3 regions of the Planococcus alkaliphilus genome follow, and region 2 is predicted to be linked to each of the others. Evidence: riboswitches for the same ligand, from Rfam matches in the RefSeq annotation. Region 2 holds a riboswitch; each other region holds the start of a gene.
The links. A riboswitch is a leader RNA that binds a small molecule or an ion and turns the genes downstream of it on or off. The one in region 2 is predicted to bind S-adenosylmethionine.

Region 1 (4,154 bases), 1.1 Mb from region 2:
AATCGCCGCCCGTTGCTTTTGGCCGCCCGACAATTGTTCCGGATACTGGTTTTTATGTTCCAATAGTCCAACTTTTTCCAGCAATCCTTCTGCTTCACGCACCAATTCCTGCTTGTTCCGTTTTTGCACGACAAGCGGTGCTTCAATAATGTTGTCAATCACGGTTTTATGCGGAAATAAATGAAAATGCTGAAAGACCATACCAGAAAATTGGCGAACATCAACTTTTTGCTTTTTACTTGGTGTTTTCCCAGTGAATGAAACATGGACATCATTGATTTGAAGTGAACCGCCTGAAGGCGTTTCTAAGAGATTCAGGCATCTCAGTAAGGTTGTTTTGCCAGAACCGGATGGGCCAATGATGCTGACAACTTCGCCTTTTTTTATTTCCAATGAAATGGATTTCAGGACTTCTACCTGTTTGAATTGCTTGCTTAAATTTTCAACTTTGATCAATTTGGGAACCTCCTATCAGGCAGTGACATAGCGGTTTGCTTTTTTCTCTAAATAATCTTGAAGCAAGGTGACAAGGATGCAAATGGACCAGTAAATGAGTGCCACGAGAATATATAAGGTTAGGCTTTCATAAGTTTGCCCGACCACCACTTTGGCGCGGTAGAACATTTCAGAAACAGTGATGACCATCGCTAGCGAAGTTCCTTTGATGATATCCATGAAAGTGCTCGATAGCGGAGGCAAAGCAATACGAGTCGCCTGCGGCAGAATGATGCGCGTCATGGTTTGCCAATAGCTCATCCGAAGCGTCTCAGCAGCTTCCCATTGTCCTTTCGATACAGAAGAAATGGCAGAACGGATAATTTCGGCCGTATAGGCAGAAAAATGAATACTGATGCCGATAATGGCAGCAGTAAGCGGCTGCATTTCAATGCCGATCATGGGAAAGCCGAAATACAGGATAAACAGCATCACCAAAAGCGGAGTGCCCCGCATAAAGGAGATGAAAAGCCGGGCTGGGAGAGACAGTCCGATAAAGCGGTTCATTCGGGCAAGAGCTACAAATAAACCGAGGATCAAAGCAAATACTAGGCTGACCAGTGCAATCAAAATGGTTTGCCAAGCTCCTTCCAGAATAAAAGGAAGAGAATCAATTGCGATTTCTACATTAAAAAGATATTCCCATTTAAAGTCGGCCATTGGAAGACTCCTTTACTTAGTATCTAGAAAAGAGGAATCCGAGGATTCCTCAAAAAATTTTTATTCTTCTTCAAGCGGCTGTGTTACATCAGCACCAAGAAATTTAGTTGAAATTTCTTTCAATGTGCCATCAGCAAGAAGCTCCTCAATAGCACCGTCAAGTTTTTCTTTCAGCTCCGGGCTATCTTTCGGCATTACGATAGCACTGCTGCTGAATGAGAATCTAACATCTTCAGCCAGTTTCAATCCCGGTTTATCAAATTGTTCAAGTGAGCGCAACAAGACAAGATAGTCATTTAGCGTAGCATCGACGCGGCCGCTGACGATTTCTGGAAGCACCGTGTCAGAGCCTGTGTAGACAATCACTTCAGCCCCTTGTTCTTGAGCAAATTTTGAGTAATTGCTTGTCGCGGACCCCCCGACTTTTTTGCCTTTCAAATCTTCTACTGATTCAATGCCGGAGTTGTCACTTTCACGGACAATGGCTGAACCATATGAATGCTTGACTGGAATCGTGAAATCAAATATCTCTTTGCGTTCGTCGGTAATCGAAAAATCATTCGCGGCAATATCAATTTGGCCATTGCGAAGAGCTGGCAGCAATCCGTCAAATTCCATTTCTTTGAATTCAACTTCCAATCCAAGCTTTTCTCCTAAGGCACGAGCAAGTTCTACATCATATCCTGTTAATTCTTTTGTTTCTTCATCGTGATATGTAATCGGGTAGTAAAGCCCTTCTGTGCCGACAACGATTTTGCCTGCTTCTTCAATTCGATCCCAAGTGTTCTGTTCCTTGTTTTCTGTTGAAGCATTCACTTCATTTGAAGATTCATTGCTGCTGCATGCGGTTAGAAATAAACCGATTACTGTAATTGCGACGAGCCATAAAAGCTGTTTGGTCTTTTTCATGTCTTTGCACCTTCCTTTTCTATTGGTTTACTTGGTTTTAAGTTAATAGAATTGTCCAGATATGAGGGCAAACAAAAAGCCTCTTCTATAAGAAGAGGCAGGCATGCGAAATCACATTGATATTCTGCTCTTCTTATCTCTCAAGCTAATCAAAGCTTGTTGGATTTGGCACAGTGCTCTAAAGTGAGCCCGCTGCCGAGGTTTCGTAGGGCCAATCCCTCCACCTCTCATGATAAGAACAAATTGCTATTAAACTATGTTGACAACTGTATCATCATTATATTTTACCGTCAACACAAAATTCTGATAAATCTCATCTTATTTTTTATTAGAAGTTGTTAAACGTTCAACGATCCCCTGAATCCCCTAGCGGCATAATACGAATCCGCTCCGTTATGATACAGAAACACTTGCCCGTAGCGGAAATCACAGAAAAGGGCGCCGCCGCGATTTCTGATTTCAGCAGGAGTCTGCACCCAGCTCGATGTCTTCATATCGAATTTCCCTAACGACTGCAGCTTTCGGTATTGTTCTTCTGTCAGCAATTCAATGCCCATGTCCGCCGCCATGCCGACCGCGTTGTTTTCAGGCTTGTTTTTCTTGCGCGATTCCAATGCTTCCGGGTCATAGCAAATGCTTCTTCGGCCAGTCGGGCTTTCTGCGGAGCAATCGAAGAAAATGAATTCATCCGCTGCAGCATCATAATCCACAACATCCGGTTCGCCGCCAGTCCGTTCCATTTCATGGAGCGACCATAATTTGTCTTCATTCGCTTCCAGTTTGTCCTGGATTTTGGCCCATTCGAAATTTTCGTGGCGGGTGATGTTTTTCTCGAACCGCTCTTTTAACGTGTTGAGAAATGCTTCGCGTTGTTCGGGTGATAATTGCTTGCTCATGCTAATTCCTCCTTTAATGGATCTTGCTATTGTTGGTTTTAGTATATAAGAAAGCAGCAGGGTTTTGGAGAGGTGCATCTATTTTATTTTCAGTAGAGGATTGTCTGGAGCTTTTGCAGAATAAAAGAAGCAGGAAAGCAGATCGTTTTTCATTCAGTAAATTGAAGGAGGAGTGTATGTGAATATCTTGATCCTTGGAGGGACCCGTTTTTTGGGGAGATTTCTGACCGAGGCGGCTCTCAGCAGCGGCCATGAAGTGACCTTATTAAATAGAGGAAAAGCGAATCCGGATTTGTTTCCAGAAGTGGAAAAGTTGACCGGCGACCGGTACGGGGATTTACAAGCGTTGAGAGGGCGGAGATGGGACGCCGTTATTGACACATCCGGCTATCTTCCATGGTCCGTTCAGGAATCTGCGGAACTGCTGGCAAAATCCGTAGGACATTACACATTCATTTCAAGCGCATCGGTTTACATCGATTTAGAATCTCCGGGGATAAATGAAGAACACGCAGTCGGCCGGCTTTCAGCGGAAAAGCTGGGAGAATTGAAAACAAAAGAGGCGGAAGCTGCCATCAATGAACATTACGGTGAGTTGAAATTTTTGTGTGAGCAAGAAGTGGAACGTGCGTTTCCGGAAGGTGCCCTGAATATCCGGCCGGGACTTATCGTCGGGCCTCATGATTTTACGGACCGTTTTACGTACTGGGTTAACCGCGTAGCAAAAGGCGGTGAGGTGTTGGCGCCGGGGCGGCGAGACAAGGAAATCCAGTTTATCGACGTCCGGGATTTGGCAGAATGGATCCTCCGGCTGGTCGAAGAACAACGGACAGGCACATTTAATGCGACCGGCCCCGACTCCACACTGACGATGGAGAAATTCTTGGAGGAATGTAAGACCACCCTTAAGAGTGATGCGGATTTTGTTTGGGTGGATGAGCAATTCCTGTTGGGCCACAAAGTGGAAGGGTGGTCCGAATTGCCGCTGTGGATTCCAGACAGTATGTACATGAATGGCTTTCTTGGAGTGGATATCCAAAAAGCTTTACAGGCCGGATTAAGGTTCCGCCCGCTCACTGAGACCATTCGCGCCATCCGCGAATGGGAAATGACAAGGGAAACGGCTGAACGAAAAGCGGGGATGGATCCGGAAAAAGAGCAAGCCGTGCTGCAGGACTGGCAGCAGCGTGCGCT
Region 2 (4,154 bases):
TTTTCAGATTTTATATCGATGGCATTTTGCAGCAGCTTTTGGAGCACCGCAGCAAAAACCGCAATGACAATCGCTCCGAAAGTGATGATCATCCCCAAGCCCCCAAGGCCCGGTGCATCATCTATCTGCGCCGTATACAGGATAATCGGCAAGTTCAAGATGAACAGCACGGTAATCGTCAGTGCACAGTATTTGATGTTCTTCAGCGCTTTTACCGACCGTTCCGAAAAAGCGATGCCTTTATCAATATACCCCAGAAGCTTCAGCGTTTGGTAGAGCGCTGCGAAATAAGCGATGGCTGAACCGTATAAAGCAAGCATAAAGACGTATTGCAGGAACGCCCATTTCGGCAGGATCTCACCGACAAAACCGGTCATCGGCGGCACGACGAAAATAGAGATGGCCAAAGCCGGCAGCGCCATCAGGACTATGACCAGCTTCAAAAAGATTGTTTCCCGTTTCATCAAAAACACCTCACTCGTTTGTTATTACATTGAACTTAGCATATTATTTATCGTAAATCAATAAATAAATGTTGATTAGCGTTTTATTCCCCTCTCATTTCATGCGGAAACTTTTTAGTGGATAAAGCAGTCCCGTTTATTAATAGAAGAAAAGAACTGAGATGCACGATGAAACGATGGATGATTTTAAGCCTGCTGCTGGTTGCTTTGTCCGGCTGCATCGGGGAAAATTACGATTTTACGCCGCCTGGCATCACCCTTTCCGGGAGCGCTCCTGTCGAATGGGACGAACTTGCAGAAGCGGATGTCGATTGGCTGGGACCGGAAAATAAACGGATTGATACAGAAGTGGAAGACTTTTTGGCGTTTGCGGACGAGCAGCCCGAAATGCGTTTGTGGCGGGCGAAATGGTTGACCTGCTCTTTGAACACGGAGATTTTGATTTTCAAAGTTTAAGTGTCCGTTTGTGGCATGGCGGCGAAGAAACAGCGGTTGAAGTCGAAGATCTGGCATTTACTTTGCCCAGCACAACGGGTGATTACTTGATCGAAGTCAACCTTCTGGCTGACCGCGGAAGTGCGCAATATGCCGGGAAACTGTCGGTTTACGACTAACACCAACAAGAAACGCCTGACAGCAATGTGTCAGGCGTTTTCATACAAATTTTATTTTCACTCGAATCACTCTTCCGGGAAATCCAAAATCTTGATCGTCTTGAATCCCAGGATAATTTTAAAGTTAAGGCCCCAGTTGGCGGTGACGATTTCCAGGTCGGCATCTGTGACGGAAAACTGGAGGACGATGTCGTTCTCGTAGTCAATGACGACATAGGCATTGGCGTTTGAAAAAATCTTATAGGATTTGTGTGCAATGAATGTCCAGCCGTGCTTTAAGCCGTGGCTCTTGTTTCCCATCCCGTCACCCCTTTTCGTTTGTTATGGAATATGGAAACATTTTTTGTCCAGCTAAAAAATCAAACTGAAATCGCAGCTGTTTTATATGCATCATCAATCAATGCAAAGATATAGGCAGAATTCATGGATTTTGCAGCTACTTCTTTACTGATTCCTTTCGCTCCATTTTTTCGGATTTCATAGTAATCGAAGATCGATTCAAAATCACCGAAAGTAATACGTCTTTCATTTTTCAGGCTTACGCTCGGCAAATTTGTTTTAGCATTAGCAACCACAATATATTCATCATTTCTTGATACAGAAAACCATTTAGGTATTCGTTTATTTTGCGGCGTTGTAGGGATTTCAAATGACCTGCTGTTTGCCTTCGTTAAAATGTACTGCCAAGTCTCACTCGGATTCATCTATGAAACCCCTCCTCTATTTCAGCATAATCTTATTATAATTGAAAATATTAGAAGATGTAAGAGCGCTTTCATTTGTCTGGATTCAAAAACAGACAGCATGGATACACTGTCTGTTGTCAAAGATTCTATTTCTTACGGCAAGATTGCAAACGAACGCATTGGAAAGCCGGAAGCCTTGTCCGCTTTCGGGACGATGTTGAAAATTACGGCCCCTTTTGCCGGCAGCTGATCGAGATTTGCAAGCAGCTCGACTTGATAGGTGTCTTGGTCGAGTACATAATACTCGCCGAGGAGCGCGCCGTTTCTGCGGTAGTCGATGGCAGAATCGGTGTCGAACGTTTCATGGCCGACTGCCCGTACGCCCCGTTCTTCAAAAAGGAATTTCAATGCGTTAACGGACCAGCCGGGTGCATGGCTATTGCCTTCTTCGTCTTTATTGTCGAAGGCTTCCTTGTCCGGCCAGCGTTTGCTCCAATCCGTGCGCAGCGCGACGAACGTGTCAGCTTCGATTTTGCCGTGTACGGCTTCGAACGCTTCAATGCCGTCAACCCCTAACGTAAAGTCAGGGTCTGCTTCCGCTTCTTTTGACTTGTCGATGACAACGAGCGGAAGAACAAGTTCCTTCAGCCCCAGTTCGTGAAGATAGCGGGCATCGCGGACAAAATGGATCGGTGCATCGAGATGGGTTCCGTATTGCCCGGGAAATGTGAAGCGCTGGGCAAAGAAGCCGTCGTCGTGGTTGAACAAAGTATCGAATTTCGCATCTTCAAATGCCGAGAAATGCGGCGAGTCGGGACCGAATGCATGAGTCAAGTCGACCCAAGTCTTCTGTTTCAGTAAGTTGATGGCTTCGATTGTTTCGAGTGTTTTGATGGGCATGGTAAATTCCTCCTTGGGGTTTGTGGATAGAGGGCAACTAAAAACCCTCTTCCTGGATTAAGAAGAGGGTTTGGCAGATGAAGGTCAAAGTTCTCTTCTTATCTTCAAGCTTGAACGCTTTTGGAATTAGCACAGTACTTTGCAGTCTGTTGCTGAGGCTTCAAAGGGCCAAATCCCTCCACCTCTCTTGATAAGAAAGTTATATTCAATTAGTTATCCATAATCCTACAATCGGCCAAGTGAAAAGTCAATCTATTTTGAATTCTTTTTAAGCGCGAATCCATTTCCAGATTTCGCCCGGTGTTGCGTTCTTGCCGTACATGAGAATTCCGGTCTTGAAGACTTTTCCTGCAAGCTTCATGAAGACCCAGACACTGATGGCAAGAATGGCGACAGCGATGCCGATTTCCACCCATGGCCATTCTTCAAGAAGCGATAGGCGCAAGATCAAGACTCCCGGTGATGTAAACGGGATGTAGCTTCCGAGCTGTGCCCAGAATCCGCTCGGGTCGCTGAATACAGGACCGATGAACAGGAACGGACTGAACGGCAGCATCATGACAAGCCCCTGGAAGTTTCCGGCGGTCGAGATGTCGGCCATTGTGGCGCCGATACCGACGAACAGTGCCGCATACAAGAGGTAGCCGAGCACCGCAATCAGCAGCAAGACGGCCAGTTCCGGCACGAGCAAGTATTCCATGATCGGCATATCGATTTTCCACAGCAGCACCGGCAGGATGATCGCGACATAGACGATCAGCTGGATGATGCCGAGGACGAAATAGCCGATGATCTTGCCTTGCATCAAATCAGCCGGCGTCAAAGACGACAGGATGATTTCGGCGATTTTATCTTTCTTCTCCTGCGACGCGCTTTGGAAGATCGCCATTCCCGTGAAGACGATCGACAGCATGACAACAGCGGCGAAAGCGCCAGGAATGATGCGTTCGAGCATCCCTTCGCTGAACAGTCCGCCTTCGTCCGCTTCAACAGAAGCGTCTTCAAAGACGATGCCCTGCGCGACCATTCCCGCTTCTTCCGGCGTCAATCCAAGCTGTTCGATCTGCATCATCTGCAGCGGTCCGCTCAGCACTTGGACTTCCTCCATGAATCCCGAATCGGTCTCTTCGTTTGTATAGACCGTGACTTTGCCGTTTTCAACCGACTGTTCATTGATGAAGACGTATGCGGCGTCTTCTACTTCAAGCGCAGCTTCCGCTTCCTGTTCGGCGATTTGCGTTTCTTCCAGCTGCCATTCGGTCGAGGCTGCAGCAGCTTCCAATTGTTCGTAGACCCCAAGCTCGTCGTTGACGTAGACTTTCGTTGCGGCCGGTTCGTCGTCTGAACGAAACAGGTCCGGCAGCAAGAAGAAGGCCAGGAAAATAATCGGTGTCAGGAACAAGCCAATGATAAACGATTTGCTTTTCATATTGCGTTTGATTTCCCATTTGGCGACTTTCATCGTGTTACGCATGTGCTTCACCCGCTTC
Region 3 (4,154 bases), 760 kb from region 2:
ACTAAAATGGCGCCTTCATCAATCAGGATGCGGCTGCTTTCAAATGCAGCCGCTCGGCCACCGACGATGATTGCAGGAGCATGCGCCAGCTCTTTGAAACTTTTGATATAAGCTTTTAAAGTTGGCAGACGATAGACAAGCGCCGCTGATAAAGCGATGGTGTCTGGCTGCCAGCGATTGGCCGCTTCTATAGCATGGTCAAGCGGCATATTCGGCCCCAAATAATGGACAACCCAGTCGTTTTCACGGAAAAGGCTTGAGACCATCTTCAATCCGATATAATGTTCTTCACCCTCAGGCCCTAATACCATGACTTTCCGTTTTGAAGAATGCGTTTCTTCTCCACGCTTATCAATTATCGAAACGACAAAATCGCAAATCGCCGTAGCAAGATGTTCATCTGCCACTGAAATGGTATTCGTTTCCCATAACTCACCGATATGGTACATGGCAGGTGTTAATAGCTGATCAAAAAGTTTTTTCCGGTTATGGCTGTCGAGAAATTGCTGAACTTGCACCAGCGCTTCCCGGTCGTTGCCTTGTAAAAAAAGTTCGGCTAATTCGGTTGGTTGGATCATCTGATCAACCTCCCTTCTTCAAATTGCTGCCTTTCAACAAATCGATCGCCTCTTGAAGGCATTGTTGCATAAATTCTCTTTCTTTCAGTTCAACTTCTGCATCCAATAATCCAATGAGTCTTTCAAAATTATCTATGATCAAGTCTGACTCGATATTTCGGCTCGTTAATACCTTTTCCAGCCATAATGTATATTCAAGAAACACCTGTCTATCGTTCAAACCATACGCCGTCTCCAAATGGTCGAGATGATGCATATTGTCTTTTTCGGTATGGTCAAATCCGTGTTCTCCAAAACGATCCCATAGGGTTGGATATGCTTCATATATTTGAATCGCGATGCTTTTGGCAATTTGCTTCTTTAAATCTTGCTTCATTCTGCCACCACCTCATACTGATGGACTTTTGGCACTATGCCGGCAAGCGCTTTGTCCGGATAATGCTTTTCGAGATCATGGATTTCCTTGAACTCATTGCTTCTTACCCATTCCATGTAGGCCTCTTTTGAATGCCATTCCAAGTGGACAGTCAATTCATTGCGTTTCTTTGTATTCTGGATCAGCCGGAAAGAATGGAATCCAGGAGCTTTATCTACTCGTCTTGAACGTTTGCGATAAATATCAATGAGGTCCTGAGTCTTCTCTTCAGGCACCACAACAGTGGATGTCACAATATACATCAGATTACCCCTTTGAAATAAAGTGTTAATATCCATTATAACCTTTCGTCTTTCGAATTAAAAGAAATCGCCCATTTGCCTATAAAGCGTTTAAATCTTAAAACGTTTTTTCCATTTAAAAGAATATTTTCACAATTTCTCTTGCAGTTTCTGGTGAGATGGTTTAAGCTTGAAGACATCGCACCACCCATAACTTCATATTATTTATTTCTTATCAAGAGAGATGGAGGGATTTGGCCCTTTGATGTCTCAGCAACCAGCCTGACGAAGGCCACGGTGCTAATTCCAAAAGGCATATGCCTTAAAGATGAGAAGAACGCGTTCCCTATAAAACGGGGCTTTCTTCTTGCTGAAGAAAGCCCCGTTTTTCTATGCATTAACCAGAACCGTTCTCTACAACTAATAGGAGGTTTTCATGATGGCAAATCATTTAGAGACTCGTTTTATCCATTCAACTGGCGTAGACAAAGAAACAGGGGCAGTCAACGTCCCTATTTACTTGTCTTCCACTTATCATCAGCCCAATATCGATGAGTTCGGACCATTCGACTACAGCCGTTCAGGCAATCCAACGCGTCAAAAATTAGAGGAAACGATTGCGAAACTCGAAAACGGCACCCGTGGATTTGCCTTTTCTTCCGGCATGGCTGCGATCTCCTCTGCTTTCATGCTTTTATCTGCCGGAGACCATGTTCTCGTTTCTGAAGATGTCTACGGCGGAACTTATCGTTTCGTCACAGAAGTGCTGAATAAATTCAATATCGACTACACATTCGTCAATATGACCGATCTCAGTGAGATGGCCGCTGCCATCCGCGAAAATACAAAAGTCATCTATATTGAAACACCTTCTAACCCGGTGATGAACATCACAGATATTGAAATCGCAGCTAAACTTGCAAAAGCGAACGATTGTTTAACTTTTGTCGATAATACATTCATGACGCCTCTTTATCAAAACCCACTTGACCTTGGAGCAGACATCGTCTTGCATAGCGCTACAAAATTCCTTTCCGGCCATAGTGACATCATTGCCGGACTCGCTGTGACAAAAGACGAAGAGCTCGGCAGCCGGCTCGCTTTTATCCAAAACACATTCGGTTCGATTTTAGGGGCGCAAGATTCTTATTCACTTATCCAAGGCATTAAAACACTTGGTGCCCGTATGAAACAGTCGTCCGCATCAGCTCGAATTATTGCCGATTATTTGCATAGCCATCCCGTAGTAGAAGAAGTATATTACCCCGGTTTCCGTTTCCATCCGGGAAATCCGATACATGAACGCCAAGCACGTGGAGCAGGTGCAGTTCTGTCCCTGCGCCTCGCCGATAAAGCCGCAGCCAAAATTTTCGTCGACAGCTTGCAAATTCCGGTTTTCGCAGTATCGCTCGGGGCAGTTGAAACAATTCTTTCCTACCCAGCGACCATGTCTCATGCATCTATGCCAAAAGAACAGCGTGAGCAGCGAGGAATCACCGACGGTTTGCTGCGATTGTCCGTTGGTTTGGAATATGCTGATGACTTGCTCGAAGATCTCGAACAAGCATTAAAAAAAGTACGCGAAGCTAGCCTACAACCTGTATTAACTAAATAAAGCAAGATACGAACCCGGACAGACATCAAGTTTTCTCATGCTTCTACACAACCTAAAAAGCCGTTCACCTTTACAAAAGATGAACGGCTTTCTTCTATATATATTGTTATTCTCTCACAATCACTGCGGTTAAGTTTTCCGCGGTTTCATCAATCTGATTTGGGCAAGCAGCATAGTTGGCAACGCCTGTTTCGATTGCGGCAGCCGCTACCGCTTTGGCAACTGCTGTAGCCACGCGCAGATCAAAAGGAGCAGGAATGACATAATCCTCGTGGAGTTCATCTTCTTCAATCAAATCGGCAATGGCTTCAACCGCTGCAATTTTCATCGCATCATTGATTTCACTGGCTTGCACATCTAACGCCCCTCTGAATATGCCTGGGAAAGCTAATACATTATTCACTTGGTTTGGAAAATCCGACCGTCCTGTACCGATTACTTTGGCTCCTGCACGCTTAGCCTCATGCGGCAAGATTTCAGGATTCGGATTTGCCATCGCAAAAATAATAGGACCTTCCGCCATGGTTCTCACCATTTCTTCAGTTAATGCACCTTCTGCAGAAACGCCGATAAAAACATCCGCGCCAATAATGACCTCATGGAGCAAACCTGCCTTGCGTTCGGAGTTGGTCATCTCTGCAACTTCTTCTTTAAACGGGTTCATTCCATAAGCTCGGCCTTTGAAAATCGCACCTTTTGTGTCGCACATAATTACGTCGTTAAAGCCGAATTTATGAAGAAGCTTGACCACAGCAATCCCCGCAGCGCCTGCTCCGTTCACAACGACTCTCGTGTCGGCAATTTCTTTGCCGACCAATTTTAGCGCATTGACCAAGCCAGCTAAAGTAACAATGGCGGTTCCATGCTGATCGTCATGGAATACAGGAATATTCATCTCTTCTTTTAAGCGCTGTTCCACGATAAAGCAAGCCGGTGCTGAGATATCCTCCAAATTCACACCACCAAATCCAGGCTCCAATAATTTTACCGTCTGGATAATGGTTTCGGCATCTGTTGTTCCAAGGCAAATCGGAAAAGCATCCACTCCGGCAAACTCTTTAAAAAGCACAGCTTTTCCTTCCATGACAGGCAAGGCAGCTCCCGGACCAATATTTCCAAGTCCGAGTACAGCAGTGCCATCTGTGACAACGGCGACTGTATTGCCTTTCATCGTGTAGTCGTAGACTTTGGCCGGATCCTGCGCAATTTCCTTGCACGGTTCAGCCACTCCTGGAGAATAAGCGAGGCTTAAATCGCGTCCATTTTCTACTGCCACTTTTGACCGGACTTCCAACTTCCCTTTA

Region 1: it holds a riboswitch for S-adenosylmethionine, as region 2 does, so the genes downstream of both, AC2EXB_RS04205 (transporter substrate-binding domain-containing protein) here and AC2EXB_RS17580 (cyclase family protein) in region 2, are expected to answer to the same signal.
Region 3: it holds a riboswitch for S-adenosylmethionine, as region 2 does, so the genes downstream of both, AC2EXB_RS13980 (aminotransferase class I/II-fold pyridoxal phosphate-dependent enzyme) here and AC2EXB_RS17580 (cyclase family protein) in region 2, are expected to answer to the same signal.

What each region holds. Positions count from the first base shown of each region.
Region 1 covers NZ_CM168060.1:805,589-809,742, forward strand. Annotated here, with positions in the region: gene AC2EXB_RS04195 (amino acid ABC transporter ATP-binding protein) at 1-456, opposite strand, end outside; gene AC2EXB_RS04200 (amino acid ABC transporter permease) at 472-1,155, opposite strand; gene AC2EXB_RS04205 (transporter substrate-binding domain-containing protein) at 1,216-2,064, opposite strand; SAM riboswitch class I at 2,195-2,303, opposite strand; gene AC2EXB_RS04210 (DUF4256 domain-containing protein) at 2,403-2,960, opposite strand; gene AC2EXB_RS04215 (NAD-dependent epimerase/dehydratase family protein) at 3,139-4,154, shown strand, end outside.
Region 2 covers NZ_CM168060.1:3,377,670-3,381,823, forward strand. Annotated here, with positions in the region: gene AC2EXB_RS17555 (DUF2975 domain-containing protein) at 1-467, opposite strand, end outside; gene AC2EXB_RS17560 (hypothetical protein) at 582-920, shown strand; gene AC2EXB_RS17565 (hypothetical protein) at 872-1,078, shown strand; gene AC2EXB_RS17570 (hypothetical protein) at 1,145-1,378, opposite strand; gene AC2EXB_RS17575 (hypothetical protein) at 1,438-1,782, opposite strand; gene AC2EXB_RS17580 (cyclase family protein) at 1,918-2,664, opposite strand; SAM riboswitch class I at 2,760-2,861, opposite strand; gene AC2EXB_RS17585 (ABC transporter permease) at 2,933-4,138, opposite strand; gene AC2EXB_RS17590 (ABC transporter ATP-binding protein) at 4,131-4,154, opposite strand, start outside.
Region 3 covers NZ_CM168060.1:2,619,868-2,624,021, forward strand. Annotated here, with positions in the region: gene AC2EXB_RS13965 (cobalamin B12-binding domain-containing protein) at 1-578, opposite strand, end outside; gene AC2EXB_RS13970 (hypothetical protein) at 583-954, opposite strand; gene AC2EXB_RS13975 (antibiotic biosynthesis monooxygenase family protein) at 951-1,256, opposite strand; SAM riboswitch class I at 1,465-1,570, shown strand; gene AC2EXB_RS13980 (aminotransferase class I/II-fold pyridoxal phosphate-dependent enzyme) at 1,675-2,850, shown strand; gene ystJ (NADP-dependent malic enzyme) at 2,957-4,154, opposite strand, start outside.